One region of the Streptomyces sp. NPDC050315 genome, then DNA from elsewhere that is predicted to be linked to it. Evidence: riboswitches for the same ligand, from Rfam matches in the RefSeq annotation. Region 1 holds a riboswitch; each other region holds the start of a gene.

Region 1 (7,797 bases):
GGTGTAGTGCGTACCGGAGCGGACCAGGTGGCAGCGTCCACCGTGGGCCCGGGTGAGCCCGGCCAGTTGCTCGGCGAGCGGGCCCGCGTCTGCGAGGATCAGCAGGTCACCGGGGCCGTCCGCGTCCTCCGGCAGAGCGTCGGCGTCGGTCCAGGCGACCTCTGCCAGCCAGTTGTCGATCGTGTGGAGGCCGACCGAGGCCGAGGCCCGTTCGACGTCCGCCGCCCTGAAGCCGGTGATCCGGCCCAGTGGGGTGCCGTCCTCGGCGTACAGCGCGAGGTCGCCGGTGATCTCGTCGGCGTCCCGGCGGGTGAGGGTGGCGTGCACCCAGAACGGCCGGTGGCCGACCGGGTCGAGGCGCACCTCGGCGATCGCGAGCGGCAGGCGGATGCCGCCGGACGCAGGGCCGTCCGCCACCAGCAGCGTCTGGAAGGCGGCGTCGAGCAGCGCGGGGTGGCAGTGGCTGTCCGCCGTGCCGCTGCCGAGCCCGGCCGGCGGCCGAATGCGGGCCAGCGCCTCGCCGGACCCGGTCCAGACCTCCTCGATGCCCTGGAACGCCGGGCCGTACTCGTACCCCTGCTCGGCCAGCGCCGCATACGTCTCGGGGCCGGAGAGCCGACGGCGGGTGCGGGAGCGGATCTCGTCCGGGTCGAGAGCGGGGCCGGGCGCGCGGCGCTGACCTGTGCGGACCACGCCGGTGGCGTGCACGGTGGGGTCCGCCGCGCCCGTCGCGACGGTGAAGTCCGCGCCGTCCGGGTCGAAGGAGAACTGGACCGCCGTCGGCTGTGCGTCGTCGAGGAAGAGCGCCTTGGCCAGTCGGATGTCGGCCAGCACCGCCGGGCCGCCGCCGGTCAGCGCCCGTACCGCCTGTGCCGCCATCTCCAGGTAGCCCGCGGCGGGGAAGACCACGTTGCCCTGGATGCGGTGGTCCGCCAGGTACGGCAGTTGTTCGGTGTCGAGCCGGGCTTCCCAAGTGGGCCGGGTGTGCGTGGTGCGGCGGCCCAGCAGCGGGTGGTCGAGGCGGCCGAGCCGGAGCTGCGCGATGCCCTCGGGCTCGGCCCAGTACCGTTCCTGGCGCCAGGGATAGCGGGGCAGCGGGACCACCCGCCCGCCCGGGTGGAGACCGGACCAGTTCAACTCAACGCCCAGCGTGTGCAGTTCGGCGAGCGTGCGAGAAAAGCGCTCGGCCTCGTCCTCCTCCTGACGGTGCATCGAGGCCAGCGTCCGGCCTTCGGTGCCCGTGGCCTCCAGGCACTCGGCGATCGAGTGGCCGAGCACGGGGTGCGGTCCGAGCTCCAGGAAGAGGCGGTGGCCGTCCTCGGCCAGCCGGTCGACGGCGGCCCGGAAGCGGACCGGCTCGCGGACGTTCGCCCACCAGTACGCGGCGTCCAACTGGCTACTAGGGGCGATGTCCTGATGTGCCGTCAAGTACAGCGGCACCTCCGGCGGGCGCGGCTTCAGGTCACCCAGCCCCGCCAGCAGCTCCTCCCTGATCGGGTCCATGCGCACGCTGTGGTACGGGATGTCGACCGCCAGGAAGCGGGCGAAGATCCCCTCCCCTTCGAGGTCGGCGGCGAGAGCGCGGAGCGCGTCCGCGTCCCCGGAGAGGGTGCAGCCGTGGGGGCTGTTGACCGCCGCGACCGACACCTGGTCGCGCAGCGGGCGGATGCGGCGGGCCGCCTCGGCCTCGGTCAGCCCGACGGCGAGCATCGTGCCGGTGCCGGCCAGCCGGTGCTGGAGACGGCTGCGGTGCAGGATCACCGTGACGGCGTCCGACAGGCTGTAGACCCCGGCCTCGTAGCAGGCGGCGACCTCGCCGGTGCTGTGGCCGACCACTGCGTCGGGCCGGACCCCGTTGCTGCGCCAGAGGGCGGCGAGGCCGGTCTGGAGCGCGAAGTTGGCGGGCTGTGCGAGCCAGGTCTCCCCCATCCTCGACTCGGCCTCGTCCTTGGCGAGTTCGTCCAGCAGGGACCAGCCTGCCTGGGCCCGGATCTCGCGGTCGCATGCCTCGACGGCCGCGCGGTACTCCGGTTCGGCCGCCAGCAGCCCGCGCCCCATCCCCCACCACTGCGGTCCCATACCGGTGAACACCCAGGCTGTTCCCCGGTGTTCGCGCGCGCGGCAGTGGCCCGTGACGACGCGGGGATGCCGCTCGCCCCGCTCGTACGCGGCCAGCGCCTCGTCCAGCGAGTCGGGGGCCGCCGGGGAGTACACCACCGCGAGCCGGTGCGCGTGGTGTTCGCGACGGTGGGCGAGGGTGTGGCCGAGGTCGGCGAGGGCGGGCGGGGTGCCGTGCACGCCGCTGAGCTCGGCGCGGATGCCGGTGGCGAGTGTGCGCAGCCCGTCCGGGTGGCGGGCGCTCAGCGGCAGGATCGTGAGGCCGCGCTCCGACACCCGGGGGGCTTCCTCACGTACCGGCGCCTCCTCCAGCAGTACGTGGGCGTTGGTGCCGCCGAAGCCGAAGGAGTTGACGCCGGCCCGGGCCGGCCCGTCGTGCGTGGGCCAGTCGACCAGCCGGTCCGGGATCTCGAAGGGCAGCGCGGCCGCGTCGAGGGCGGGGTTGAGCCGCTCCAGATTCAGATGCGGCGGGATCTTCTTGTGCTTCAGCGCGAGCACCGTCTTGATGAGTCCCGCGATACCGGCGGCGGCCTCGGTGTGCCCGATGTTGGTCTTGACGGAACCGACGTAGCACGGGGCGCCGGGCGGGCGCCCGGCGGACAGGACGCGGCCGAGCGCCCGGGCCTCGATCGGGTCGCCGACCGGGGTGGAGGTGCCGTGCGCCTCGACGTACTGCAGGCTGCCGGGCGCGACGCCCGCCTCGGCGCACACCTTCCGTACGAGATCCACCTGGGCGTCCTCGCGCGGCACGGTGATGCCGTTGGTCCGCCCGTCCTGGTTCACCCCGCTGCCGAGCACCACGGCGTGCACCGGGTCGCCGTCGCGCACGGCGTCGGCGAGCCGTTTCAGTGCCACGACGGCGACGCCCTCGGCACGTACGTAGCCGTCGGCCGCCGCGTCGAAGGCGCGCGACCGGCCGTCGACGGAGAGGAAGCCGCCCTTGGTCTCGGCGATGGTGTACTGCGGCGCGCTGTGCAGCAGCGTGCCGCCGGCCAGCGCGAGGTCGGTCTCGCCGCGCAGCAGGCTCTGCCGGGCGAGGTGCAGGGCGACGAGGGAGGAGCTGCAGGCGGTGTCGAGGGAGACGCTGGGGCCGCGGAAGTCGAAGGCGTGCGAGACACGGTTCGACACCATCGTCATCATGGTGCCGGTCGCGGTGTGTGCCGCCAGGAAGTCCGGGTCGGAGAAGTGCAGGATGTTGTAGTCCATCGTGAACGCGCCGATGAACACGCCGATGTTGCCGCCCGCCAGACCGGCCGGGCGCTGCCCGCCGTCCTCCAGTGCCTCCCAGGAGACCTCCAGGAGCTTGCGCTGCTGGGGGTCGAGGTGCGCGGCCTCGCGCGGGCTGATGCCGAAGAACTCCGGGTCGAATGCGTCGAAGCCGTCGATGTAGCCGCCGCGGCCGCCGACCAGCCGGCCGGGCTTGGCCCGGTCCCGGCTGCCCAGGGTGGTGACGTCGTACCGGTCGGCCGGGGTCGGGACGATGCAGTCCCGGCCCTCGGCCAGGTTCCGCCAGAACGCCCGGTGGTCGTTGGCATGGCCGGGCAGGCGGCAGCCGATGCCGATGATGGCGATCCGGTCACGAAGGGCGGAATCAGGCACTTGACTCATATGTGCACGATAATGGGCGCGTGCGGCACATTCCGGCGTGCCGCCTGACGACACGTCAGGTCAGCTTGTCGGACAGTCGGCCCGACGGGTCCGGCCCGTTCAATACCGAGTTACGCGGCGGCGCCCGGCACGGCGTACGCGGAGCCGCCCGGAGCACCCCAAGTGACGTCCGCCATACGGGGGTTGAGCGGATCGACGGCGGCGTACGCACACAGCGCGCGCAGCCGCTGCCGCCGACGCTTGGGGTCGGCGGGCGGGCCGCCGGGTGAGATGTCCGCGGCGAGCCGATATGCGCCGCCACTGCCGGCGGGCAGCAGGTACGTCAAGTGCCAGACATCGGTACCCGGCAGCCGGTCCAGCAGCGCGGGGGCAAGGTCTCCGTGGCCGGTGACGCCGTCGGCCAGGAGCAGCACCTGACAGGTGGCGCGGTGGCCGCGCCGGAGGAACGTGACCGCGTACTGCCCGGAGTTTTCGGCGACCTCTTCGACGAGGGGTGTGCCGCGCCGTTCGGCGTCCGCCCAGAATTCGGCGAGCAGCGCCGCGCGTTCGACCTCGGTGGCGGCGGTGAGCCGGGCGGCGAGGCGCTCGACACACGGACCGGCCGTACGGAGAAGCCGCGCGTCCCGCGTGCCGGGACCGTCGTCAAGGACGTACATCTCTCGCACCTTTCTGGCACCATTCCGGATTGCGACTTAGGCAAGCCTAACCTAACAATAACCGGGGATGGCACGCGGACGGTGGCAGGGCATAGCCTGATGCGTGCAGCTGGTTCGCCCTGTCCGCCAGGCAGGCGCGTCGTAAGAGGGAACCCGGTGGGAATCCGGGACTGCCCCGCAGCGGTGAGCGGGAACGACCGCCGTCACACGCACTGGATCCGAGCGGGTCCGGGAAGCGACGGCCAGTAGGTGTCCGTGCCTTGTGCGCGGACGTGCTCGTGAGTCCGAAGACCTGCCCGTTGCCCGCACGCGACCCGTCGTGTGCGGTCTCCCGGTGACCTCGAGGGCGGGTCGGCGTACAGCAGGGACGCGGCACACGAGTGCGCGGCGGCCCGTCCGCTGTGCACTCCCTTCGCGCTCTCGTGCCCGTCGCCGGGCACTCGGAGACACGCTCGCGAAGGAGAGCAACGTGACCAGCAAGAACACCGCCACGGCCGTACGGGCCACCGTGTACGGGTATCCCCGGCAGGGGCCGGACCGGGAACTGAAGAAGGCGGTCGAGGGGTACTGGAAGGGCCGCGTCAGCGCCGACGCGCTGCGCGAGACCGCCGCGGGGCTGCGCCGTTCCGTCTGGCAGCAGCTTGCCGAAGCGGGCCTGCACGAGGTCCCGACCGGCGACTTCTCGTACTACGACCATGTGCTGGACACCAGCGTCATGGTCGGCGCGATCCCCACCCGGCACCGTGCCGCCGTCGAAACGGACGCCCTGGACGGGTACTTCGCCATGGCCCGCGGCACGCAGGACGCGGCGCCGCTGGAGATGACCAAGTGGTTCGACACCAACTACCACTACCTGGTGCCGGAACTGGGCCCTGACACGGTGTTCTCGGCCGACTCGCGCAAGCAGGTCGGCGAGCTGAGTGAGGCCCGCGCGCTCGGACACACCGCACGCCCCGTCCTGGTCGGCCCGGTCACCTACCTGCTGCTGGCCAAGCCCGCCCCCGGCGTGGACCCCGACTTCGAGCCGCTGACCCTGCTCGACCGGCTGCTGCCCGTGTACGCGGAGGTCCTCGCCGACCTGCGGGCCGCCGGCGCCGAGTGGGTACAACTGGACGAGCCCGCGCTCGTACAGGACCGCACCCCGGCCGAACTGAACGCCGCGGCCCGCGCCTACCGCGACCTCGGCGCCCTCACCGACCGCCCGCAACTCCTGGTCGCGACCTACTTCGGCCGCCTCGGCGAGGCCCTGCCGGTACTGGCCAAGTCCCCCGTCGAGGGGCTCGCGATGGACTTCACCGAGGCGGCGGCCGGCAATCTGGACGACCTCGCGGCGGCCGGCGGGCTGCCCGGCAAGCGGCTGGTCGCGGGCGTCGTCAACGGCCGCAACATCTGGATCGACGACCACGCGAAGTCCCTCGCCACTCTCGGCACCCTGCTGGGCCTCGCCGAGCGGGTGGATGTGGCGGCCTCCTGCTCACTGCTGCACGTCCCGCTGGACGCGGCCGCCGAGCGCGACATCGACCCGCAGATCGCCCGCTGGCTCGCCTTCGCCCGGCAGAAGACCGCCGAGCTCGTCACCCTGGCCCGCGGGCTGACACACGGCACCGGCATCATCGCCGCCGAACTCGCCGCCAACCGCGCCGACCTCGCCTCCCGCACCGGCGCCGCGCTCACCCACGACCCGGCCGTCCGCGCCCGCGCCGCGGCCGTCACCGCCGCCGACTGCCGACGCTCCCAGCCGTACCCGGAGCGGTCCGCCGCGCAGCACGCCCACCTCGGCCTGCCGCCGCTGCCCACGACCACCATCGGCTCCTTCCCGCAGACGGCCGCGCTGCGCACCGCACGCGCCGATCTGCGCGCCGGCCGCATCGACGACGCCGCGTACAAGGAACGCATCGCGGCGGAGATCCGCGAGGTCGTCGCCTATCAGGAGAAGGCCGGGCTCGACGTCCTGGTGCACGGCGAGCCGGAACGCAACGACATGGTGCAGCACTTCGCCGAGCGGCTGACCGGCTACCTCGCCACACAGCACGGCTGGGTCCAGTCCTACGGCACCCGTTACGTCCGCCCGCCGGTGCTCGCCGGTGACGTGTCCCGCCCGGAACCGATGACGGTGCGCTGGACCCGGTACGCGCAGTCGCTCACCGGGCGGCCGGTCAAGGGCATGCTCACCGGTCCCGTCACCATGCTCGCGTGGTCCTTCGTCCGCGACGACCAGCCGCTCGCCGACACCGCGCGCCAGGTCGCGCTGGCGCTGCGCGACGAGGTGGCCGACCTGGAGGCGGCGGGCACCGCGATCGTCCAGGTGGACGAGCCTGCGCTGCGCGAGACGCTGCCGCTGCGGGCCGCCGACCACGGGGCGTATCTGGCCTGGGCCACCGAGGCGTTCCGGCTCGCGACCAGCGGCGTACGTCCGGACACCCAGATCCACACGCACATGTGCTACGCGGAGTTCGGCGACATCCTGCCGGCCATCGACGACCTCGACGCCGACGTGATCAGCCTGGAGGCGGCGCGTTCCCATATGCGGGTGGCCGGCGAACTGGCCGCCGCGTCGTATCCGCGCGAGGTCGGCCCGGGTGTCTACGACATCCACTCGCCGCGCGTCCCGGACACCGACGAGATCGAGGCGCTGATCCGCGCGGCGCTGACGGCCGTTCCCGCCGAGCGGCTGTGGGTCAACCCCGACTGCGGACTGAAGACCAGGGGCTGGCAGGAGACCCGTACCTCACTGGAGCACCTGGTCGCGGCGGCGCGCCGAGTCCGCCGTCTCGGCTGACAGACCGACCTCGGTACCGGGGTGTGACTCATGGGATGCTGATGCCTTGATGGATCTTGGCGAGCATCGGGAGAGTACGGCAGCGTGATAGCAGCGACACGGCGGGCCTCCGTCCGCGCCTGGGACCGCTTCGCGGCGTCCGACCCGGGACTGCTGCGGCTGATGGCGGGGCTGCGGACGGTCGGCGCGATCGTCCTGGCCCTCGCCGTCCTCGCGCTGCTCGGCACGGATGTCACGCACATGGTGGCGGGCGCGATGGCGGCCATGGTCGCCACCTTCGCGATCAAGGAGAAGGAGTGGCGCGGGCAGGCCGTCACGCTCGCGTGCGGCCTGCCCGTCGCCCTCGTCGCGATGTCGCTGGGAGCGCTCCTGCACACCCGGATCATCGCCGGTGACATCTTCTTCGTGCTGCTGATCTTCGGCGCGGTGTACGGGCGGCGGTTCGGCGACCGCGGCACGGCCCTCGGTCTGATCGGCTTCCAGGTCTACTTCGTCTCGCTGTTCGTCCAGGCCACCGTCGGCGCGCTGCCGGAGCTGTACCTGACGCTGGCCGTCGCCTTCGCGTGCAGCGCGGTCGTCCGATTCGCCGTCGTACCGGAGACGCCCCAGCGCACCCTGGGGCGGCTCCGCGAGGCT
Region 2 (7,797 bases), on a different contig from region 1:
GCGATGGCTGATGACTGCGATGTGGTGGCTCGTGCGGCCGGCTGGTCCGTCCGGCCCGGCACGACATCCACTCTGTCCGGGTGCGCTAGTGATCCGCTAACGTCCGGCTAATGCCGTCATCCGCCGCCAAATACGGCGAAGCCGGGCGGCCGTCGAACGGCCACCCGGCTCCGTCACGCGGCGGACCGGCCGTGCGTACACGGTCACGAGCCCGCTCGGGGATCAGGCCGTGCGCACGTGGTCCATGAGCCCGCTCGGGGATCAGGCCGTGCGCACGCGGTCCACGAGCCCGCTCGGGGTTCAGATCGTCGAGGCGTCGATCACGAAGCGGTAGCGGACGTCGCTCGCCTGCACCCGGCGGTACGCGTCGTTGATCTGCTCGGCCGGGATCACCTCGATCTCCGCGCCGAGACCGTGCTCCGCGCAGAAGTCGAGCATCTCCTGCGTCTCGGGGATGCCGCCGATCATCGAACCGGCCATCGCCCGGCTGCCGCCGATCACCGAGAACGGCGAGAAGCTGAGCCGGTCCTCCGGCGCGCCGACCTGCACCAGCGTGCCGTGCGCGCGCAGCAGCGAGAGGTAGGCGTCCACGTCCAGATTGGCGGAGACGGTGTTGATGATCAGGTCGAAGCGGCCCGCCAGCTCCTCGAAGGTGGCCGGGTCGGAGGTGGCGCGGTAGTCGGAGGCGCCCAGCTTCAGGCCGTCCTCCTTCTTGCGCAGCGACTGGCTGAGGACGGTGACCTCGGCGCCCATCGCGTGCGCGATCTTCACGGCCATGTGGCCGAGGCCGCCCAGGCCGACGACCGCGACCTTCTTGCCGGGGCCCGCGCCCCAGCGCGAGAGCGGCGAGTAGACGGTGATACCGGCGCAGAGCAGCGGCGCGGCGGCGTCCAGGGAGATGCCCTCGGGGATGCGGAGGGCGAAGTCCTCGGAGACCACGACGTGGGTGGAGTAGCCGCCGTACGTCGGCTCGCCGTCCCGGCCGATGGCGTTGTACGTCTGTACGTTGCCGGTGCCGGTGCAGTGCTGCTCCAGGCCGGCCTTGCAGTTGTCGCACTCCCGGCAGGAGTCGACCATGCAGCCGACGCCGACCCGGTCGCCGACCCGGTGGCGGGTGACCTCGGAGCCCACCGCGGCGACCACGCCGGCGATCTCGTGGCCCGGGACCATCGGGAAGATGCCCTCGCCCCAGCCGTTGTCGACCTGGTGGATGTCGGAGTGGCAGATCCCCGCGTACTTGATCTCGATCTCGATGTCGTGCGCGCCGAGCTCACGGCGCGGAATGGTGGTGCGCTCCAGGGGTGCCTTGGGCGCGGGTGCTGCATACGCGGCGACAGAGGTGTGTGTCATGCCATCGAGGCTGCCTCGCGTACAGAAGTGGAGCCAGGCCCCCCGTTTACGTACGAACGGCGTTCCTACCAATGGCAGTGACACCCTCGGGGCGCCGTCGCCCGTCGCCCGTCGCCCGTCGACCGTCGTTGGCGGCCGTCGCAGTCGGCCGGGGCCGCCCTTGTGGATAACTTCGCGGGGGCCGCCCCGACGGAGTTATCCACAGGCCCCCGCACAGTTTCGCCGGGACCCCGATACTTGCCGTATGGACCAGCGCACAGAATTGAGCGAGTTTCTGCGCACCCGCCGCGCGCGTCTGCAGCCCGAGGACGTCGGACTGCCGCGGCACAGCGGGCGACGCAGGGTGCCGGGCCTGCGGCGGGAGGAGCTCGCGCAGCTGGCCGGGGTGAGTGTGGCGTACTACGTAAGGCTGGAGCAGGGCCACGGGCAGAACGTCTCCACGGCGGTCCTCGACGCGATATCCGGCGCGCTGCGGCTCAACGCGGCCGAGCGGGCGCATCTGAGCCATCTGGTGAAGCCGAAGGCCAAGCGCTCGCGCGGTGCGGGGCGGCCGCAGCGGGTGCGGCCCGCGCTGCAGCAGCTGCTGGACGCGATGGAGGGGATACCGGCGTATGTGGCGGGCCGCCGCCTGGACGTCATCGGGTGGAACCGCATGGCATGCGCGCTGCTCGGTGATTACGCCGCGCTCCCGCCCGAGCAGCGGAACATCGCCTGGCAGGTCTTCCTGGACCCGGCCTCCCGCGAGCTGTACGTCGACTGGGAGAGCAAGGCGGCCGATATCGTCGCCTACCTCCGCCTGGACGCGGGCTGCCATCCCGACGACCCGCTGCTCGCGTCGCTGATCGGGGAGCTGTCGGTCAAGAGCGAGGAGTTCCGCCAGCTGTGGGCCACGCACGACGTACAGGACAAGGGCTTCGGCGTGAAGCGGCTGCACCACCCCGTCGTCGGGCCGCTGACGCTGTCGTACGAGACGCTGCGGCTGCCCGCCGACCCGGACCAGCAGCTGATCGTCTACCACGCCGAGCCGGGCTCGACCTCGGCGGAATCACTGCGGCTGCTGGGCAGCTGGGCGGCGGAGGGCCCGGTGTCCCGCGAGCCGGCGAGCAAGGATGCGGCCGAGCGGCAGGAGACGGGGGGATGACTGATGACTGGGGGCGGGGGATGACCGGGGGCTGAGCGAGAACTGGGCGAGGACTGGGCGAGGGCTGAGCGAAGGATTACCGAGGGGCTGGGGAGGGGTGGGGGCGGGGGGGAGGGGCCCCCGGGGGAAGTCGGGGTTAGAGGGGGACAGCCCCCTCCGGCCCGGTCGGGGATAGAGTGGCCAAGCCGTGGTGTTCGGGAAGACCGGTGAAGACCTTCAAGGTCTGATTCCGGAGCGGCCCTCGCCACTGTGATCGGGGAGCTACCGACCCTTTTCCTGTACGTACGTGCACTGCGTACGTGCGGGGGCCACTGTCCGTGTAGTGCGGGCGGGAAGGCCGGGACGGGCGCGTCCACCTCAGGCTCTTGACGAGCAGGGGGTTCCCCGTAAGCCAGGAGACCGGCCACGGCATCTCACGAATTGATTCCACGAGGTGCTGGAGCGTGATCGCCGGATGGCCCTGCCCACCGATGCCCCGTCTTCTTCTTCGACTTCTTCCGTGCTGCCCGAGTTCCGCTGGCAGCGCCGCGACACCCTACGGACCGCCGGTCTGCTGGCGGTCATAGCCGCACTGCACATCGTCGCGTTCGGTGTGCTGTTCCTGCTCGTCGTGCCCGGCCACTACACCGTCGGCACCCAGGTGTTCGGCGTGGGCCTGGGCATTACCGCGTACACCCTCGGCATGCGGCACGCGTTCGACGCGGACCACATCGCCGTCATCGACAACACCACCCGCAAGCTCATGGCCGACGGGAAGCGCCCGGTCTCGGTGGGCTTCTGGTTCGCGCTCGGCCACTCCAGCATGGTCGTGCTCATGGCCGCGCTGGTCTCGGGCGGCGCGGCGCTCGCCGGGACCCTGATGGACGAGGACTCCCGTACGCACCAGGTGCTCGGCACGGTCGGCACCACCGTCTCCGGGGCCTTCCTGTACCTCATCGCCGCCCTCAATCTGGTCGCGCTGGCCGGCATCTGGCGGGTCTTCCGTGCCATGCGGGCCGGGGAGTACGACGAGTCGGAGCTGGAACGGCAGCTGGACTCGCGCGGTTTCATGAACCGGGTACTGGGCCGGTTCACCAAGGCCATCACGCGGCCGGGCCAGATGTTCCCGATCGGGCTGCTCCTCGGCCTCGGCTTCGACACCGCGACCGAGGTGACGCTGATGGTGATGGCGGGCAGCGGCGCCGCGTCCGGGCTGCCCTGGTACGCGATCCTGTGCCTGCCGCTGCTGTTCGCGGCGGGGATGAGCCTCTTCGACACGCTCGACGGCACGTTCATGAACTTCGCGTACCAGTGGGCGTTCTCCAACCCGGTGCGCAAGGTCTACTACAACCTCACGATCACCGGCCTGTCCATCGCCGTGGCGCTCTTCATCGGCACCATCGAGCTGGTCAGCGTGCTGCACGAAAAGCTCGGCCTCAAGGACGCGGTCACCGGCTGGATCTCCGGCCTGGAGCTGGACAACGTCGGCTACGTCATCGTCGGCCTCTTCGTCGTCGTCTGGGCGGCGGCGATCGCCTACTGGCGGCTGTCGGGCGTCGAAAAGCGGTGGGCGGCACGGGTGGCCGCCGCTCCGGAGGGCTGAGCACGCAGTACAAGGACTGCAGTACAAGGACTGCAGTACAAGGTGAGGGGCGGCGGGCCGGTGCCCGCCGCTCCTTACTTCCCCGCCGCCTTCTTCGCCGCTCGCTTCATCTGCTGCTTGTACGCGCGGACCTCGGCCAGCGACTCGGGGCCCGTGATGTCGGCGACCGAGCGGTGGGAGTTCTCCTCGCCGTACGGACCGGCGGCCTCGCGCCAGCCCTCGGGGCGTACGCCGAACTGCTTGCCGAGGAGGGCCAGGAAGATCTGGGCCTTCTGCTTGCCGAAGCCGGGCAGGTCGTTGAGGCGTTTGAGCAGCTCGGCGCCGGTTCCCGCGTCCCGCCAGACGGCTTCCGCATCGCCGTCGTAGTGCTCGACGAGGTACTGGCACAGCTGCTGCACCCGCTTGGCCATCGAGCGCGGATAGCGGTGCACGGCCGGCTTGCGGGCCAGCAGCTCCTCGAACGCCTCCGGGTCCTGGGCCGCGATGGCCTGCGCGTCCAGGTCGTCGCCGTTCATCCGCCGGGCGATGGTGTACGGGCCGGTGAACGCCCACTCCATCGGCACCTGCTGGTCCAGCAGCATGCCCACCAGCGCGGCGAGCGGACTGCGGCCGAGCAGTTCGTCGGCTTCCTCCTGCTGTGCGACCCGCATCCTCACGTTCATGTTCCGATGATCCCTTCCGGCGCCGCACCCCGCATATCCGGGCAAGCGTTTTCGTGCGACGATCCCGTCCATGCCGACACTGAGCGAACTGATTCCCGCCGAGGCCGTGCGGCTGGACGTGACGGCGGCGGACTGGCGGGACGCGGTACGGGCCGCCGGCGATCTCATGGTCGCGACCGGTACCGCTACCGGCGAGTACACCACGGAAATGATCGAGAACGTCGAGGAGAACGGGCCGTACATCGTCATCGCCCTCGGCTTCGCCTTCGCGCACGCCCGCCCCTCGCCCGCGGTACTGAAGACCGGCATGTCGTGGGTGCGGCTGGCCGAGCCGGTGGAGTTCGGGCATGAGTCGAACGATCCGGTGAGCCTGGTCGTCGCGCTCGCGGCGCGGGACTCCGGGGCGCACACGGAGGCGATGGCGGCGCTCGCGCGGCTGCTCGGTGACCCGGAGACCGAGCGGGCGCTGCGCGAGGCGGCGACGCCGGAGGCGGTGCACGCGGTACTGGCGGGCCGCGACGCGCCGACGGAACCCGCGGCCGCGCAGGGCGGCACCTCCGTACACAAGATCCTCACCGTCTGTGGCAACGGACTGGGCACCAGCCTCTTCTTGAAGAACACCCTTGAGCAGGTGCTGGATCGCTGGGGCTGGTCGAGGTACGTCACCGTCGAGGCGACCGACACCATCTCCGCCAAGGGCAAGGCGGGCGAGGCCGTCGCCATCCTCACCTCGGGCGAGATCGCCAGGACGCTCGGCGATGTCGGCGTCCCGGTGAAGGTCGTCGAGAACTTCACCAGTACGGGTGAGGTCGACCGCATCCTCCGCGATACCTACGACGTCCAGTAACGAATACGACGTCCAGTAACGAAGGGCGCACCACCACCATGCACTGGCTCGTATCGATCGCCGAATTCCTGGTCAACGAGGTCCTCAGCCAGCCGGCGTACCTGGTCGGCCTGATCACGGCCACCGGTCTGATCGCCCTGAAGAAGACCGCGGGGCAGATCATCGGCGGCGCCATCAAGGCGACGCTGGGCTTCCTGCTGATCGGGGCGGGGGCGAATCTGGTCGTCGCGGCCCTCGCCCCGCTGGGCGAGATGATCCAGGGCGCGACCGGCGCGCACGGCGTCATCCCGACCAACGAGGCGATCGTCGGCATCGCGCAGGCGCAGTTCGGCGCCCGGGTCGCCTGGCTGATGATCGTCGGCTTCGGGGTCAGCCTGCTGCTGGCCCGCTTCACGCCGTTGCGGTACGTCTTCCTGACCGGTCACCACATGCTGTTCATGGCGACGCTGCTGACCGTGGTGCTGGCCACCGCCGGTCAGTCCTCGGCCGTCGTGGTGCTGGTCGGCGGCGTGCTGCTGGGCATCCTGCTCGTCTCCATGCCGGCCTTCGCGCACCCGTGGACCAAGCGGATCACCGGTGACAACACCATCGCCATCGGCCACTTCGGCACCGCCGGGTACGTCGCGGCGGGCGCGACCGGACAGCTGGTCGGCCGGCGCAGCCGCAGTACGGAGGACATGAAGCTGCCCGAGGGGCTGCGCTTCCTGCGCGACTCGATGGTGGCCACCGCGCTGTCCATGGTCCTGATCTACGTGATCCTGGCGATTCTTTTCCTGGCGAAGGCGGGCCGGGACACCGCGTTCAAGGCGTTCGCGGTCGACGGCGGCGCGGCGGCGGCCACCGGTATCGGCAACTACTTGATGCAGTCCGTCATGCAGGGCCTGCAGTTCGGCATTGCCGTCGCGATCATCCTGTTCGGTGTGCGGACGATCCTGGGCGAGCTGGTCCCGGCGTTCCAGGGGATCGCCAAGAAGGTGGTGCCCGGTGCGGTGCCCTCGCTGGACGCGCCGATCGTCTTCCCGTACGCGCAGAACGCCGTGCTCATCGGTTTCCTCTGCAGCTTCCTCGGCGGGCTGGTCAGCCTCGGGCTGCTCTCCGCGCTCTTCCACCCGTGGTTCGGCCTCGCGCTGGTCCTGCCGGGGCTGGTGCCGCACTTCTTCACCGGCGGCGCGGCCGGTGTCTACGGCAATGCGACGGGCGGCCGGCGCGGCGCGGCCCTCGGTGCGTTCGTCAACGGCGTGCTCATCACCTTTCTGCCCGCGCTGCTCCTGAAGGTGCTCGGTGCGTTCGGCGAGGAGAACACCACTTTCGGGGATGCGGACTTCGGCTGGTTCGGTGCGCTGATCGGCAATGCGGCGAAGTTGGGCGGCGCGGGCGCTGTCGTGCTGATGCTGGCGATCGGAGCGGTGGTGCTGGGCGGGGCCGTGCTGGTGCAGAAGCGGGTGGTGGAGACCGGCTGGGATCCGGGTGCGCGCCGGGATGCGGTACTTCCTCGTACGGAGGCCCCGGCGGCTGCGGCTCCGGCGGCCGCCAAGGCCACCTCGACGGTCACGACCGCTTACGCGAAGATCGCCCCGCCGGCCGGCGCGCCCACGCCGCCCCCGCCCCCGGAAGCCGGCTGATCACCCCGAGTGCTGCCGGGACGGCGGGCGGATGAGGAGCATCATCGCGTCGTCCCGGCAGCCGCCGTCGCGGTAACGGGCCAGGTCGACTTCGAGGGCGTCCAGGACGACGGTCGGTTCGTGGCCGCAGAAGGCCGTGACGCGCTCGGCGAGGGGGTAGAACTCGCCCGCGCCATTGCGGCATTCGGCCACCCCGTCCGTGCACAGCAGCAGCCAGTCGTCCGGCGCCGGCCGTACGACCGCGGTCGGGCACCGGTCCTGGACCATCCGCATCAGCCCGAGCGGGGCCGTCGCGTCCAGCCCGGCGAGCCAGGAGGCCCGGCCGCCGCGCACCACCAGCGGCGGCGGGTGGCCGCAGCTCAGCAGCTCCACCCGGCCGTCGTCGTACACATTGATCAGCAGCGCGGTGACGAAGCCGTCGTGGTGGTGGATGCGGGTGACGGCGGTGTCCATGCGCAGCGCGATGCCCGCCAGGCTGCTTTCGTGGTGGGCGAGTTCGCGCCAGATGTGCAGCGTTTCGGCGGCCGTCGCGACCACGTCCAGGCCCTTGCCCGACACGTCGCCGATGAGCAGCCGGACGCCGAAGGGGGTGC
Region 3 (7,797 bases), on a different contig from region 1:
GCAGATGGCGGAGGGGACCCCGCGGTATCCGGTGGTCGCCAACGACTGAGTCCTGCCGAGCGAGTGCCCCGCGCCCCCCCCCGAGGGGCGCGGGGCATCGTTTTAGAAGTCGTCGTCGAACGCGACGGATCCTTCGACCGCGACCTGGTATGCGGAGGCGCGGCGTTCGAAGAAGTTGGTCAGTTCCTGGACGTTCTGCAGCTCCATGAAGGAGAACGGGTTCTCCGAGCCGTACACGGGTGCAAAGCCGAGCCGCTGCAGGCGCTGGTCGGCGACGCACTGCAAGTACTCGCGCATCGACGCCGTGTTCATGCCGGGCAGGCCGTCGCCGCACAGGTCGTGGGCGAACTGCAGCTCAGCCTCGACGGCTTCGCGCATCATGTCGGTGACCTGCCGGCCGAGGTCGTCGTCGAAGAGGTCGGGCTCCTCCTCGCGTACGGTGTCGACCACCGCGAAGGCGGCGTTCATGTGGCACGTTTCGTCGCGGAAAACCCAGTTCGTCCCCGTCGCCAGGCCGTGCAGCAGGCCCCGCGAGCGGAACCAGTACACGTATGCGAAGGCGCCGTAGAAGAACAGGCCCTCGATGCAGGCCGCGAAGCAGATCAGGTTCAGCAGGAAGCGGCGGCGGTCGGCCTTGGTCTCCAGGCGGTCGATCTTCTCGACGGAGTCCATCCAGCGGAAGCAGAACTGCGCCTTCTCCCGGATGGACGGGATGTTCTCGACGGCGGCGAACGCGTCGGCGCGGTCGTCCGGGTCGGGCAGGTACGTGTCCAGCAGCGTCAGATAGAACTGGACGTGCACGGCCTCCTCGAAGAGCTGGCGGCTCAGGTAGAGCCGCGCCTCGGGGGAGTTGATGTGCTTGTACAGGGTGAGCACGAGGTTGTTCGCGACGATCGAGTCGCCGGTCGCGAAGAAGGCGACCAGGCGGCCGATCAGGTGCTGCTCGCCCGGCGAGAGCTTGGCGAGGTCGGCCACGTCGGAGTGGAGGTCGACCTCCTCCACGGTCCAGGTGTTCTTGATCGCGTCGCGGTAGCGGTCGTAGAAGTCCGGGTACCGCATGGGGCGCAGGGTCAGTTCGAAGCCCGGGTCGAGGAGGTTCTTCTGACGCTTCTCGGTGGTTTCGGTGGTCATTACTGGCAGGCCTCGCAGGACTCGGGGTTTTCCAGGGAGCAGGCGATCGCCTCGGGGTCGGCCGCCTGCTGGGGTACGGGGGCGGTGGCGGCGACCGTGCCGCGCGCGGACTGCGCGATCCGGGTGGCCGGGCGCGACCGCAGGTAGTACGTGGTCTTGATGCCGCGCTTCCACGCGTACGCGTACATCGAGCTGAGCTTGCCGATGGTCGGCGCGGCCATGAAGAGGTTCAGGGACTGGCTCTGGTCCAGGTAGGGCGTGCGGTCGGCGGCCATGTCGATCAGCGCGCGCTGCGGGATCTCCCACGCCGTGCGGTACAGCGCGCGGACCTCCTCGGGGATCCAGGGGACGTCCTGGACCGAGCCGTTGGCCTCGCGCAGCGCGTCACGGGTGCGCGCGTCCCACAGCCCCAGCGCCTTGAGCTCCTCGATCAGGTACGCGTTGACCTGCAGGAACTCCCCGCTCAGCGTCTCGCGCTTGAAGAGGTTGGAGACCTGCGGCTCGATGCACTCGTACACGCCCGCGATGGAGGCGATGGTCGCGGTGGGGGCGATCGCCAGGAGGAGTGAGTTTCGCATGCCGGTTGCCGCGATACGGGTGCGCAGCGCGGCCCAGCGGTCGGCCCAGCGGGGTTCGGCATTGGGGTAGTGGTCGGGGTGCAGGACGCCGCGGGCGGTGCGGGTCGCCGCCCAGTTCGGGTGCGGGCCGTGCCGCTCGGCGAGGTCGGCGGACGCCTCGTACGCGGCGAGCATGATCCGCTCGGAGATACGGGTGGACAGCTCGCGCGCCTCGGGGGAGTCGAACGGCAGACGGAGGCGGAAGAAGACGTCCTGCAGGCCCATCAGGCCCAGACCCACCGGGCGCCAGCGGGAGTTGGACGCGCCGGCCTGCTCGGTCGGGTAGAAGTTGATGTCGACGACGCGGTCGAGGAAGGTGACGGCGGTACGGACGGTGGCGTCCAGCCGGTCCCAGTCCATCGTGCCGTCGGCGCCCAGGTGCGCGGCGAGGTTGACCGAGCCGAGGTTGCAGACGGCCGTCTCGCCGTCGTCCGTGACCTCCAGGATCTCCGTGCAGAGGTTGGAGGAGTGGACGACGCGGCCCGGCTCGGCGGTCTGGTTCGCGGTGCGGTTGGCGGCGTCCTTGAAGGTCATCCAGCCGTTGCCGGTCTGCGCGAGGGTACGCATCATCCGCGCGTACAGCGTCCGGGCCGGGACCGCCTTTATGGCCTTCCCCTCGGCCTCGGCCTTCCGGTACGCGGCGTCGAACTCCGCGCCGTACAGATCGACCAGCTCCGGCGCGTCCACCGGCGAGAACAGCGACCAGTCCGCGTCGGCCTCGACGCGGCGCATGAACTCGTCCGGGATCCAGTGCGCGATGTTCAGGTTGTGCGTACGCCGCGCCTCCTCGCCGGTGTTGTCGCGCAGCTCCAGGAACTCCTCGATGTCCGCGTGCCAGGTCTCCAGGTACACGCAGGCAGCGCCCTTGCGGCGGCCGCCCTGGTTCACCGCGGCGACACTCGCGTCGAGGGTCCGCAGGAACGGGACGATGCCATTGGAGTGCCCGTTGGTGCCGCGGATCAGCGAACCGCGGGCGCGCACGCGGGAGTACGAGAGGCCGATCCCGCCGGCGTGCTTCGAGAGGCGCGCGACCTGGTGGTAGCGGTCGTAGATCGAGTCCAGCTCGTCCAGCGGCGAGTCCAGCAGGTAGCAGGAGGACATCTGCGGGTGGCGGGTGCCGGAGTTGAAGAGCGTGGGGGAGGAGGGCAGGTAGGAGAGAGTGCTGGTCAGCTCGTACAGCGCGGCGACGTCCTGGACGGCGCGCTCCGAGTGGTCCTCGGCCAGGCCGCACGCCACGCGCAGCAGGAAGTGCTGCGGGGTCTCGATGACCTGGCGGGTGATCGGGTGCCGCAGGAGGTAGCGGGAGTAGACCGTGCGCAGGCCGAAGTAGCCGAAGCGGTCGTCGGCGCCGTCCGCGAGCGCCTTGTCGACGAGCGCGTCCAGTGCGGCGGCGTGCGTGGTGACGAACTCGGCCGTGCCGTCGGCGATCAGGCCCTCGCGGTGACCGGTGGCGACCGAGGCGGCGAAGCCCGTCGCGCCCTGGCTCGCGGCCTCCTCGGCGATCGCGGCGGTCAGCAGGCGGGCGGCCAGCTTGGAGTACTGCGGCTCGTCGCCGATCAGCCCGGCCGCGGCCTCCATCGCCAGCTCGCGCAGCTCCGCCTCGTCCGAGCCGGCGTGCCGGCCGCGCAGCGCGGCCGCGGCGATCTTGCCCGGGTCGGTGGCCGGCAGGTTGGCGGTGAGGTCGGTCAGGGTGCGCAGCAGGGCCGTACCGGGGCCGTCCTGGGCCTGCACGGTCGACGGCCGCGCCTCCTGCGCCGTCTGCGCCTCTTGTGCTGACTCCGCTGGCGCGATGGTCACCTTGTGCTCTCCTCACTCGGCTGGGGCCGGGGAGGGCACGACGGAGGCGTACGGGCAGCCGCGCCAAAGCCCTGCCGGGCACGCGGGCACACCACGCAGCGTCCACCGGCCCAACCCACGGAGCCCGGACGTCTCGACGCCCGTACCGGAACGGAGACGGGCGTACCGTCGGCAGGTCCTCGGACTCGGCGAGCGCGCAAATGCCCACTCAGCACACCGTTGCGGGACAGTTCCGGATTCGCACCGGATTCCCCTGCGGCGACAGCGAGGACGAGCATACATCTTGTGTCGGCTTTCGCGACCGTCCCCATATCTTGTGTCGCGGCACAACTGTCCGTGCTGTTGTCAGTGCCGTCCGCTACGTTCGGAATCGACTGGTGGGGGATGGGCGCGGATCGGGGGAGCCGAGCCGGATACGGCAACGGGCCGCCGGATTGCCCGGCGGCCCGATGTCGTGCGGAGGTTCTTGTGCAGAGGTTGTCGTGCGGAGGTTGTCGTGCGGAGGGGGGAGTGGCGTCAGTGCGCCGCCCCGGCCCCCGCTCCGGCCGTGGCCGGCGGCAGGTCGGCCTGTACGCCCTTGTCGCCGACGTCCGCCGTGTAGTCCTCGGGCGAGGTCTCGTCGACGCCGTCGGGCGCCTTCGTGGCCCGCAGGACGACCGTCAGGACCACCGTCACCACGACGTTCAGTACGAACGCGGTCAGACCGATGTAGCCGATCTCCCCGATGCCGGGGATCTCCGCGCTCGAGCCGCCGAAGTGCTTCTGGGTGGGGCTGGCCACGCCGTACGCCGCGGCCGTGCCGTACACCATGCCGACCGCCCAGCCGGCGAGCAGCGCCCAGCGGTGGAACCAACGGGTGAACAGGCCGCCCACCAGCGCCGGCATGGTCTGCAGGATCCAGATGCCGCCCAGCAGCTGGAAGTTGATCGCCACCGTCTTGTCCATCGTCAGGACGAACGCCAGCGCCCCGACCTTCACCAGCAGCGACACCAGCTTGGCGACCTTGTGCTCCTGCGCGGGCGTGGCGCCGGGCTTCAGGAAGTCCTTGTAGATGTTGCGGGTGAAGAGGTTCGCCGCGGCGATCGACATGATCGCGGCGGGTACCAGCGCGCCGATGCCGATCGCGGCGAACGCCACGCCCGTGAACCAGTCGGGGAACATGTTCTCGAACAGCTGCGGGATCGCCAGCTGGCCGTTCTGCACCTTGACCCCGGCCGCGATCGCCATGAAGCCCAGCAGCGCGAGGAAGCCGAGCATCAGCGAGTACAGCGGCAGGATGGTGGTGTTGCGGCGAATCACGTTGCGGCTCCGCGAGGAGAGCGTCGCGGTGATCGAGTGCGGGTACATGAACAGCGCCAGCGCCGAGCCGAGCGCCAGCGTCGCGTACGCCCACTGCGCGTTCGGACCGCTCGCGAGCTCCCCGCGCGGCTTGCCCGTGGCCGGGTTGGTCTCCGCGAAGGCGTCGCCCGCCACGTGGAAGATGTGCTCGAAGCCGCCCAGCTTGATCGGGATGTAGATGATCGCCACCGCGATGACGAGGTAGATCAGGCCGTCCTTGACGAACGCGATCAGCGCGGGCGCGCGCAGCCCGGAGGAGTAGGTGTACGCGGCCAGCACGCCGAAGGCGATCAGCAGTGGCAGGTCCTTGATGAACCAGTGCGTGCTCTCGCTGCCGCCGACGCCCATCACGTCCAGGACGGCCTGGATGCCCACGAGTTGCAGCGCGATGTACGGCATCGTGGCGAGGATGCCGGTGAGCGCGACGGCCAGTGACAGGGCCTTGGAGCCGAAGCGGCCGCGCACGAAGTCCGAGGTGGTGACGTACCCGTGCTTGTGCGACACCGACCACAGGCGCGGCAGGAACGTGAAGATCAACGGGTAGACGAGGATCGTGTACGGCACGGCGAAGAAGCCGGCCGCACCCGCCGCGTAGATCGCCGCGGGGACGGCGACGAAGGTGTACGCGGTGTACAGGTCGCCGCCCAGCAGGAACCACGTCACCCACGTGCCGAAGCTGCGGCCGCCCAGGCCCCACTCGTCGAGGTTCTCGGACTGCTCGGCCTTGCGCCAGCGCGCGGCCAGGAAGCCCATGACCGTCACGGCGATGAAGAAGAAGATGAAGACGGCCAGCGCGATGCCGTTCACGCCGCCGGTCGCGTCCGCCGCGAGCGCGTTTCCGCCCGGGACGGCCGGGACGGCCGCGGTGGCCGGGAGGTTCGTTGCCATGGTCATCACTTCGACGCACCGTCCTTACGGGCGCGAAGCTCACGCTGCTCACGCCGCACGAGCTTGTACGCGATCATCGTCAGCCCGGTCGAGACCAGCACCCAGAGCATTTGGTACCAGTAGAAGAACGGGATGCCGATCAGCGTCGGCTCGACCTTCGCGTACGAACTCACCCAGAGCATCGCCACGAACGGAGCGAGCAGGCACAGGCCGGCCACCACACGTGTGGGCGTGACGATCGGCCCGGAACGGGGTGTTTCGGCTGGCTCTGACATATCCGCTGCTCCATCCCTGGCGATCATCTGTAAGGCCAGGAAATCTAAGCGCCCAAAGCCGCCGACGTCACCAGCTGTCCGCATATCGGTACGGACACGGTTTGGGGGCGGGCGGGTCGGTAGGGGGCCGCTTCGGACCGGGCCGGTCCGTACGGGGGCGGTTTGGGCCCGGCCCACACTCCCGGGGCCTCCCCCCGCCCCCCTCCACCTCCTCCTAGCCCTCCCCCTCCACCTCGCCCTGCTGCCCTCCCTCTTCACGCGCGGCGGCCGGCGGCGGAGGCGGCCCGGGAAACGCGGCGGATACGGTGCGGGGCACGCGGCGCCGCCGGCGGGGGCGGGGAACGCAGCGGAGACGGCGCGGGCGACGCGGCGCAACCACCACGGCGCAGCGCAGCCACCGCGGGGATCCGGGCGGAGGCGGTGCGGGGGAACCTCCTGCCCCTCCACCACCCGCCCCTCTCAGCAGCAGCGGAAGCCCGAGCGGGGGTCCGCCTCCCTCGCGTCCGTCCTGCGGCGCTCGAACTCGGCGCGTGTCGGTACCGGGGCGTCCGGGGCGTGCCGGTGGAGGTGCTCGACGTACCGGTCGTACGCCGACTCGCCGGTCAACTCCCGCACGTACCACCGGACGCCGCGCGCCCACCGCGCCACGGTGGCCCGCCACTGCGGCGCCCCGCCTGCCCTCCGCGTCGGCTCGCTCACGTCCTCACCGCCTGGCCCCCTCGTCCCCGGCCGCCGCCAGCTCCGCCTTCTCCTCCGGGGTGGCTATCAGGCCGGCCGGGGCGATGAGACGGGAGGGGACATAGAGGGCCTCGTGCAGGGGGGTTGCGTTGGGAGTGCGGAGGTGGCGGATGCAGACGCGGGTCGCGTCGGCGATCACTACGACGATCAGCAGGGCCAGTACGGCTGACAGCACGCCGTCCACCGTGGAGTTGGTGACGACCGTGTGCATGTCGTCCATCGACTTCGCGGGCGGCAGGACCTTCCCCGCGTCGATCGCGTCCTGGTAGATCGCGCGCTGGGTGAAGAAGCCCACCTTCGGGTCGCCGGAGAACACCTTCTGCCAGCTCGCGGTGAGCGTCACCACCGCGTCCCAGGCCAGCGGTATGCCCGTGATCCAGGCCCACTTCAGCCGGCCGGACTTCACCAGCAGCGTCGTGCACACCGCCAGCGCGACCGCCGCCAGCAGCTGGTTGGAGATGCCGAAGATCGGGAAGAGCTGGTTGATGCCGCCGAGCGGCTCGTGGACGCCCACCCAGAGGAAGTACCCCCACAGGCCCACCACGGCCGCGCTGCACAGGATCAGCCCGGGCTTCCAACTGACGTCCCGGAACGGCCTGTAGGCGTTGCCCAGCATGTCCTGGAGCATGAAGCGGCCCACTCGCGTGCCCGCGTCCAGCGCCGTCAGGATGAACAGCGCCTCAAACATGATCGCGAAGTGGTACCAGAACGCCTTCATCCCGGCGCCGCCCACCACTTGCGAGAAGATCTCCGAGACGCCGACGGCCAGTGTGGGCGCGCCGCCCGTCCGGGAGAGCAGTGTCTGCTCCTCCACGGACCTGGCCGCGGCCGCCAGTTGGTCCGGGGAGATCGAGTAACCGAACTGGGCGACCGCCTGGGAAGCGGACTGGACGGAGTCGCCGATGACGCCCGCCGGCGCGTTCATCGCGAAGTACAGGCCGGGGTCGATGATGGACGCGGCCACCAGCGCCATCACCGCGACGAACGACTCCATCAGCATCGAGCCGTACCCG
Region 4 (7,797 bases), on a different contig from region 1:
GGCGACGAGGGCCGGCGCGACGGCGGCGGCGGTCAGCAGCCGTAACCGGCGCCGGGGACGGGAGCGCCACCAGCGCCGGGCCCGGACGGTGAACGGGGTACGGGGCCGCAGCTCGCGGGTGGCGAAGGAGACCACCACGTCGTCGACGGTGTTCTGTTTGGAGGCGCGCGGCACCCAGGCGCCGCCCTGCGGGGTCGTGTGCCCGGCGAGCCGCCGCCGCAGTTCGCCCGCCAGATCCTCGAAGGTGACGAACTCCTTGCCCTCGATGCCGTGTTCGAGGATGTCGAGCACGGCCCGGGTGAAGACGGTGCCGCCGCCGGGCTCGGTGCCGCTGAAGATGCGGCGGTTCGGCTGGGCGGCCATCAGCAGCGAGACCGGCTTCTCGTGGGTACGGAAGCTGTCGTCCGCGTTGCCCGCGAAGCAGCATTCGAGCACGACGACGACGCGGTCGGCCCGCGACCTCTCCAGGCGCGGCAGCACGTCCTTGGCCCAGGAGACCGCTTCGTGCGAGGCGACCCGTCGCTCGTCCTGCGCCACCCGCGAGGACCCGACCAGCAGGTGCAGGTCGCTGCCGTCGCGCCGGACCCGGCCGTGCCCGGAGAAGTAGACGAGCAGCAGTCCGCGTGCCTCGTCGGCCGCGGTGCGCAGCGCGGCGGTCAGCTCCTCGGGGGTGTCCGGGCGCAGCGGCGTCACTTCCTGGGGCAGGAAGAGGTCGGTGGCCGGGGCGCACAGCACCCGGCCCAGCTCGTCGGGGTTGGCGAAGACCGCGTCGAGGTCGTGCAGCCGGGGGTCCTGGTACCGGCTGACGCCGATGATCAGCGCGCGGTTCCGCTTGCCCCGCGCGTCGTAGAGGGGCATCGCCGGTTACTCCGTGCCGACGCGGCCGCCCTGGTCGTCGCGTTCGGCGCGCGGATCGGGGTCGTCGAGGCGGCGGTGTCCGGAGGCGTCGGTGATGTCGAGCCCCGGGGCCTCGCCCTTGGCGGCGGTCTCCCTGCGGTGCGCGAGCCACTCCCGCAGGGCGATGAGGAGCTGCTCGGTCATCGGCGCCACGACCGCGCCGATGAGGACCAGGACGAGGTCGTCGATACCGACGGCCATTTCGGGTCCCTGGTCCGCCGCGCCGGTGCGCGGGGCGGTCTCCGCGCCCGGTGCCCGGCGCCATGCGTGGTTGCCGGGCGTCAGCCAGGACTCGCGCTGCAGCCACCGCTGCAGGTCTTCCAGATCCTGGCCCCCGTCATGGGTGCCGGTGACTCTGATGCGTACCTCGTGATGCTGCCGGTTCTCCGCCATCACCGTCCCCCTCCTGCGGCACCTTTGCCATAGGTGCCCCGATGGTGTCGTGCGGGAGGTACGGCAGGCAACAGGTCGTCAACCGCCGTCCACGCTGTGTCGTTGACCACAGGGCCTGCCATACGCCCGCGTCGCAGGTCAAGGGTGAGTTGACGGGCATTCGCGGCACGTGGTGGACTGCCCGATGCCATTCGGCGACAGATGAGGAAGTCCGGTGAGAATCCGGCGCGGTCCCGCCACTGTCACCGGGGAGCGCTCCTCCAGAAGCGGCCACGGCCCGCGCAGACACGGGCTGGAAGGCCGGGGGCAGCGCCGATCCGGGAGCCAGGAGACTCTCGTCGCCCGTCACGTCGAGCCAGGGCGCGGACCCTGAGTGAGGACACACGCCATGCCGGGCCCCGAGCCGAGACCCCTGCCTTCCTCCGCCGTACGCCCGGTACGCGACCGCGTGCGGCCGTCCCTCCGAGGCACGACGGCAGGCTGATCCGACGATGCGTGCCGAACACGCCACCTATGCGTGCGGCGCGGCTCTGGGCTTTCTCGGCGACCTGGCCGTGGGCGATCCCCGCCGCGGCCACCCGGTGGCCGCCTTCGGGCGGGCGGCGGGCGCCGTGGAGCGCGGGCTGTGGCGCGACCACCGTGGATACGGAGCGGCGCACACCGCGCTGTGCGCCGGCGGGGCCGCCGTGGGCGCGGCCCTGCTCTCCCGTGCCGTACGCCGCTGCGCCCCCGCACACATCGCGCTGACCGCCGCCGCCACCTGGGCCGTGCTGGGCGGGACGACGCTGGGCCGGGAGGCGCGCGCCATCGGCGGCGCACTGGAGGCCGGCGACCTCGACGTGGCGCGCGAGCGGCTGCCGCACCTGTGCGGCCGCGACCCGCAGTCCCTGGACGGGCAGCAGATGGCCCGCGCGGTCGTGGAGTCCGTCGCCGAGAACACCTCCGACGCGGTCGTGGGCGCGCTGGTCTGGGGCGCCGTGGGCGGCGTACCGGGCCTGGTCGCCTTCCGCGCGGTCAACACGCTGGACGCGATGGTGGGTCACAAGTCCGACCGCTACCGCCGGTACGGCTGGGCCTCGGCCCGGCTGGACGACGTGGCGGGCTGGCCCGGCGCCCGGCTGACCGCGCTGCTGGCCACCGTCGCCGGGCCCGACCCGCGCGGCGCGTGGCGCGCCTGGCGGGCCGACGGCAAGCGGCACCCGAGCCCCAACGCGGGCCCGGTGGAGGCCTCCTTCGCGGGCGCGCTCGGCGTACGGCTGGGCGGCACGCTCGCGTACGCGGGGCGGGTCGAGCACCGGCCGGTGCTCAACGACGGCGCACGCGCGGTCGACGGCGCGGACATCGCGCGCGCGGTGCGGCTGTCGCGCCGGGTGAGCGCGCTGGCGCTGGCGACGACGGTCGGGGCACGGATCGCCGTGGGCGCGGTCCGCGGCGCGCGGAAGGCGAGGAGATCCCGGTGAGCGGTAGCGGTACGGACAGGACTCTCGGTGGCGGCCTGCTGGTGGCCGGCACCACGTCGGACGCGGGCAAGAGCGTCGTCACGGCGGGCATCTGCCGCTGGCTGGCCCGCAAGGGCGTCAAGGTCGCGCCCTTCAAGGCGCAGAACATGTCGCTCAATTCGTACGTGACGCGCGAGGGCGCGGAGATCGGGCGGGCGCAGGCCATGCAGGCCGCGGCGGCCCGCGTCGAGCCGACCGCGCTGATGAACCCGGTCCTGCTCAAGCCCGGCAGCGACCGCAGCAGCCAGGTCGTGCTGCTGGGCAAGCCGGTGGGCGAGCTGAGCGCGCGCGGCTACCACTCGGGCCGCCAGGAGCGGCTGCTCGGCACGGTCACCGACTGCCTGACCGAGCTGCGCCGTACGCACGACGCGGTGATCTGCGAGGGCGCGGGCAGCCCGGCCGAGATCAACCTCCGCCGCACGGACATCGTGAACATGGGCCTCGCGCGCGCCGCGAACCTCCCCGTGGTCGTCGTCGGCGACATCGACCGCGGCGGCGTCTTCGCGTCCTTCTTCGGCACCACCGCGCTGCTCTCCGCGGCCGACCAGGCGCACCTCGCGGGCTACCTGGTGAACAAGTTCCGCGGCGACGTGACGCTGCTGGAACCGGGCCTGGACATGCTCAAGGAGCTGAGCGGGCGGCCGACGCTGGGCGTACTGCCGTTCCGGCACGGGCTCGGCATCGACGAGGAGGACGGCCTGCACGTCTCGCTGCGCGGCGCGGTGCGCGAGAGCACGGTCGCGCCGCCGCACGGCAAGGACATCCTCCGGGTCGCGGTCGCCGCCGTGCCCCTGATGTCCAACTTCACCGACGTGGACGCGCTGGCGGCCGAACCGGGTGTCGTCGTCCGCTTCGTGGACCGCCCCGAGGAGCTGGCCGACGCCGACCTGGTCGTCCTGCCCGGTACGCGCGGGACCGTACGGGCGCTGCAGTGGCTGCGCGAACGCGGCCTCGCGGACGCGGTCGCGCGCCGGGCCGCGGAAGGCCGCCCGGTACTCGGCATCTGCGGCGGCTTCCAGATGCTCGCAGAGCACATCGAGGACGAGGTGGAGTCGCGGGCCGGCGCGGTCGACGGGCTGGGACTGCTGCCCGTACGCGTCCGCTTCGCGCAGGAGAAGACCCTCGCCCGGCCGGAAGGCACGGCACTGGGCGAGCCGGTGGCGGGGTACGAGATCCACCACGGCGTGGCCGACGTCCGGGAGGGCGACGAAACCTTCCTCGACGGCTGCCGCGTCGGCTCCGTATGGGGCACGCACTGGCACGGCTCCCTGGAGAGCGACGGCTTCCGGCGTGCCTTCCTGCGCCGGGTGGCGGCGGCCGCGGGACGCGCGTTCGTGCCCGCGCCGGACACCTGCTTCGACGCGCTGCGCGAGGAACAGCTCGACGCGCTGGGCGACCTGATCGAGGAACACGCGGACACGGAGGCGCTGCTGCGCCTGATCGAGAACGGGGTGCCCGCGGGTCTGCCGTTCGTACCGCCGGGGGCACCGTGAGCGCGCCCGGCGAGAAGCCAACGAAAGCCACTCGGAGGAGTGATCCGTACGTGAGCACCCGGTATCCGTTCACCGCCGTCGTCGGCATGGACGACCTGCGGCTGGCGCTGCTGCTGAACGCCGTCAGCCCGGCGGTGGGCGGCGTCCTGGTCCGCGGCGAGAAGGGCACGGCCAAGTCGACCGCGGTCCGTGCGCTCGCCGACCTGCTGCCCGACGTGTCGGTCGTCGCCGGCTGCCGCTTCAGCTGCGACCCCGCCGGTCCGGACCCGGAATGCCCGGACGGGCCGCACGAGGTGAGCCCCGCCGAATCGCGCGCGGCGCGCATGGTCGAGCTCCCCGTGGGCGCCTCGGAGGACCGCCTCGCAGGCTCGCTCGACATCGAGCGCGCCCTGTCCGAGGGGGTCAAGGCGTTCGAGCCGGGCCTGCTCGCGCACGCCCACCGCGGCATCCTGTACGTCGACGAAGTCAACCTGCTGCACGACCACCTGATCGACCTCCTCCTCGACGCCGCCGCCATGGGCGCCTCCTACGTCGAGCGCGAGGGCGTCTCCGTACGGCACGCGGCGCGCTTCCTGCTCGTGGGGACGATGAACCCCGAAGAGGGCGAGCTGCGGCCGCAGTTGCTGGACCGCTTCGGGCTGACCGTGGAGGTCGCGGCCTCCCGCGAGCCGGACCAGCGGGTGGAGGTCGTACGGCGGCGGCTGGCGTACGACGCCGACCCGGCCGGTTTCGCGGCGCGCTGGGCCGCCGAGGAGGAGGCCCTGCGGCAGCGGATCGCCACGGCCCGGGCGCTGCTCCCGGATGTCGTGCTCGGTGACGCGGCGCTGCGCCAGATCGCCGCAGTCTGTGCGGCGTTCGAGGTGGACGGTATGCGCGCGGACATCGTGATGGCCCGTACCGCAACCGCGCTGGCCGCTTGGGCGGGCCGCGCCGAGGTGACCGAGGACGACGTCCGGCAGGCCGCGCTGCTGGCGCTGCCGCACCGGCGCCGCCGCAACCCGTTCGACGCCCCCGGCCTCGACGAGGACAAGCTCGACCGGACGCTGGAGGAGTTCGCCCCCGAGGACCCGCAGGACTCCCCGGAGGACGAGGAGCCGGACCCGGAGCCGGAGGGTCCGGACGACGGGCCGGACGGCGGCGGTCCTGACGGCGGTCCCGACGGTGGCGGCGGGCAGCCCCCGCAGGGCAGCGGCCCGGACGACGCGCCGCCGCCGTCCGGCGCGGGCTCCGACGCGGGCCCCGAGCAGCCCTCCGTACCGGACCAGCGTTCGGACGGCGCTCCGGAGCAGCAGCCCGCCCAGCCCCAGAACGAGGGCGGTGCCGCTCCCGAGAAGGCCGCGGTCGGCGCCGCGGAGCCGTTCAAGACCCGGCGGCTGGACGTGCCGGGGCTCGGCGAGGGCGCCGACGGCCGCCGCTCGCGGGCCCGTACCGCGCACGGCCGTACGACCGGCTCCCGCCGCCCCCAGGGCGCGCTGGGCAAGCTGCACCTGGCCGCCACCGTGCAGGCCGCCGCGCCGCACCAGAAGGCGCGCGGACGGAGCGGCCCGGGACTGCTCGTCCGCCGCGACGATCTGCGCGAGGCCGTGCGCGAGGGCCGCGAGGGCAATCTCGTGCTCTTCGTCGTGGACGCGTCCGGCTCGATGGCGGCGCGCAAGCGGATGACCGCCGTCAAGGGCGCGGTCCTGTCGCTGCTGCTGGACGCGTACCAGCGACGCGACAAGGTCGGCATGATCACCTTCCGGGGCGCGGACGCCGAGCTCGCGCTGCCGCCCACCTCCTCCGTGGAGGCGGGCGCGGCCCGGCTGGAGCAGCTGCCCACCGGCGGCCGCACCCCGCTGGCCGCGGGCCTGCTGAAGGCCCATGAGGTACTGCGCGTGGAGCGGATGCGGGATGCCTCGCGCCGCCCGCTGGTCGTGGTCGTCACGGACGGCCGGGCGACCGGCGGCGTCGAGCCGCGCCCGCGTGCCGCCAAGGCCGCGCGGCTGCTGGCCGCCGAGGGCACCGCCTCGGTCGTCGTGGACTGCGAGGCCGGTCCCGTGCGCCTCGGCCTGGCCGGCGAGCTGGCCCGCGATCTGCAGGGCACCGCCGTCACCCTCGACGAACTCCGCGCGGACAGCGTCTCCGCGCTCGTCCGCACCGTCACCGACACCACTCACCGGAGGGCCGCCTGATGCCGCAGGGACAGCCGACCGTCGTACCGAACGACGGCCTCACCACCCGTCAGCGCCGCAACCGCCCGCTCGTCTTCGTCCACACCGGCACCGGCAAGGGCAAGTCCACCGCCGCCTTCGGGCTGGCGCTGCGCGCCTGGAACCAGGGCTGGCCGGTGGGGGTTTTCCAGTTCGTGAAGTCCGCGAAGTGGAAGGTCGGCGAGGAGCGCGCGCTGAAGACGCTCGGCGAGACCGGCGAGGGCGGCACGGTCGCCTGGCACAAGATGGGCGAGGGCTGGTCCTGGGTCCAGCGCGACATCGAGTCCAGCGAGGAGGCGGCCCGCGAGGGCTGGGAGCAGGTCAAGCGGGACCTGGCGGCCGAGTCGTACAAGCTGTACGTGCTGGACGAGTTCGCGTACCCGATGCACTGGGGCTGGATCGACACCGATGAGGTGATCGAGGTGCTGCGGAACCGTCCCGGCACCCAGCATGTCGTGATCACCGGCCGCAACGCGCCGGAGAAGCTGGTGGACTTCGCCGACCTGGTCACCGACATGACCAAGGTCAAGCACCCGATGGACGCGGGCCAGAAGGGCCAGCGGGGCATCGAGTGGTGAGCCGTTCCACGACCGGTCAGCTGAGGATCCCACAGTGAACATCCCGCGCCTGGTGATCGCCGCGCCCTCCTCGGGCAGCGGCAAGACCACCGTCGCCACCGGCCTGATGGCCGCCTTCCGCGAGGCCGGTCTCGCGGTGTCCCCGCACAAGGTGGGCCCGGACTACATCGATCCGGGCTACCACGCGCTGGCCACCGGGCGTCCGGGCCGCAACCTCGACGCCTACCTGTGCGGTCCGGAGCGGATCGAGCCGCTGTTCCTGCACGGCGGGGCGGGCGCGGACCTGGCGCTCGTCGAGGGCGTCATGGGCATGTTCGACGGCGCGTCCGGGATGGGCGAGCTGGGTTCGACGGCGCAGGTCGCCAAGCTCCTGCGGGCCCCGGTCGTACTGGTCGTGGACGCGTCCTCGCAGTCCCGGTCGGTCGCGGCGCTGGTGCACGGCTTCGCGTCCTGGGACCCGGAGGTGCGGCTCGCCGGGGTGATCCTCAACAAGGTCGGCTCGGACCGGCACGAGGCGCTGCTGCGCGAGGCGCTCGGCGGCGCGGGCGTGCCGGTACTGGGCTGTCTGCGGCGCGCGCCGAAGGTCAATACGCCCGCCCGGCACCTGGGACTGGTCCCGGTCGCGGAGCGGGCTCCGGAGGCCGTGGAGTCCGTACAGGCGCAGGCGGCGCAGATCCGCGCCGGGTGCGACCTCGACGGGCTGCTGGCGCTGGCGCGCAGCGCGCCGGAGCTGACCGGCCCCGCCTGG

What was found. A riboswitch is a leader RNA that binds a small molecule or an ion and turns the genes downstream of it on or off. The one in region 1 is predicted to bind cobalamin.
Region 2: linked by a shared signal. The riboswitch ahead of AB0I82_RS23415 (HoxN/HupN/NixA family nickel/cobalt transporter) and the one ahead of metE (5-methyltetrahydropteroyltriglutamate--homocysteine S-methyltransferase) in region 1 are both predicted to bind cobalamin.
Region 3: linked by a shared signal. The riboswitch ahead of AB0I82_RS17655 (ribonucleoside-diphosphate reductase subunit alpha) and the one ahead of metE (5-methyltetrahydropteroyltriglutamate--homocysteine S-methyltransferase) in region 1 are both predicted to bind cobalamin.
Region 4: linked by a shared signal. The riboswitch ahead of AB0I82_RS07305 (cobalamin biosynthesis protein) and the one ahead of metE (5-methyltetrahydropteroyltriglutamate--homocysteine S-methyltransferase) in region 1 are both predicted to bind cobalamin.

The regions. Positions count from the first base shown of each region.
Region 1 is NZ_JBFAKN010000001.1:619,693-627,489, forward strand. It holds gene AB0I82_RS02830 (amino acid adenylation domain-containing protein) at 1-3,726, opposite strand, end outside; gene AB0I82_RS02835 (enterochelin esterase domain-containing protein) at 3,837-4,382, opposite strand; cobalamin riboswitch at 4,476-4,697, shown strand; gene metE (5-methyltetrahydropteroyltriglutamate--homocysteine S-methyltransferase) at 4,852-7,161, shown strand; gene AB0I82_RS02845 (FUSC family protein) at 7,324-7,797, shown strand, end outside.
Region 2 is NZ_JBFAKN010000006.1:246,937-254,733, reverse strand. It holds gene AB0I82_RS23425 (NAD(P)-dependent alcohol dehydrogenase) at 301-1,350, opposite strand; gene AB0I82_RS23420 (helix-turn-helix transcriptional regulator) at 1,595-2,491, shown strand; cobalamin riboswitch at 2,663-2,914, shown strand; gene AB0I82_RS23415 (HoxN/HupN/NixA family nickel/cobalt transporter) at 2,946-4,073, shown strand; gene AB0I82_RS23410 (HhH-GPD-type base excision DNA repair protein) at 4,148-4,735, opposite strand; gene AB0I82_RS23405 (PTS sugar transporter subunit IIA) at 4,806-5,582, shown strand; gene AB0I82_RS23400 (PTS ascorbate transporter subunit IIC) at 5,621-7,204, shown strand; gene AB0I82_RS23395 (PP2C family protein-serine/threonine phosphatase) at 7,205-7,797, opposite strand, start outside.
Region 3 is NZ_JBFAKN010000004.1:528,798-536,594, reverse strand. It holds gene def (peptide deformylase) at 1-49, shown strand, start outside; gene AB0I82_RS17660 (ribonucleotide-diphosphate reductase subunit beta) at 103-1,131, opposite strand; gene AB0I82_RS17655 (ribonucleoside-diphosphate reductase subunit alpha) at 1,131-3,479, opposite strand; cobalamin riboswitch at 3,698-3,840, opposite strand; gene mctP (monocarboxylate uptake permease MctP) at 4,062-5,690, opposite strand; gene AB0I82_RS17645 (DUF3311 domain-containing protein) at 5,777-6,046, opposite strand; gene AB0I82_RS17640 (YbdD/YjiX family protein) at 6,506-6,694, opposite strand; gene AB0I82_RS17635 (carbon starvation CstA family protein) at 6,750-7,797, opposite strand, start outside.
Region 4 is NZ_JBFAKN010000002.1:57,837-65,633, forward strand. It holds gene AB0I82_RS07295 (caspase family protein) at 1-858, opposite strand, end outside; gene AB0I82_RS07300 (hypothetical protein) at 865-1,290, opposite strand; cobalamin riboswitch at 1,492-1,625, shown strand; gene AB0I82_RS07305 (cobalamin biosynthesis protein) at 1,782-2,750, shown strand; gene AB0I82_RS07310 (cobyric acid synthase) at 2,747-4,282, shown strand; gene AB0I82_RS07315 (putative cobaltochelatase) at 4,333-6,453, shown strand; gene cobO (cob(I)yrinic acid a,c-diamide adenosyltransferase) at 6,453-7,049, shown strand; gene AB0I82_RS07325 (cobyrinate a,c-diamide synthase) at 7,084-7,797, shown strand, end outside.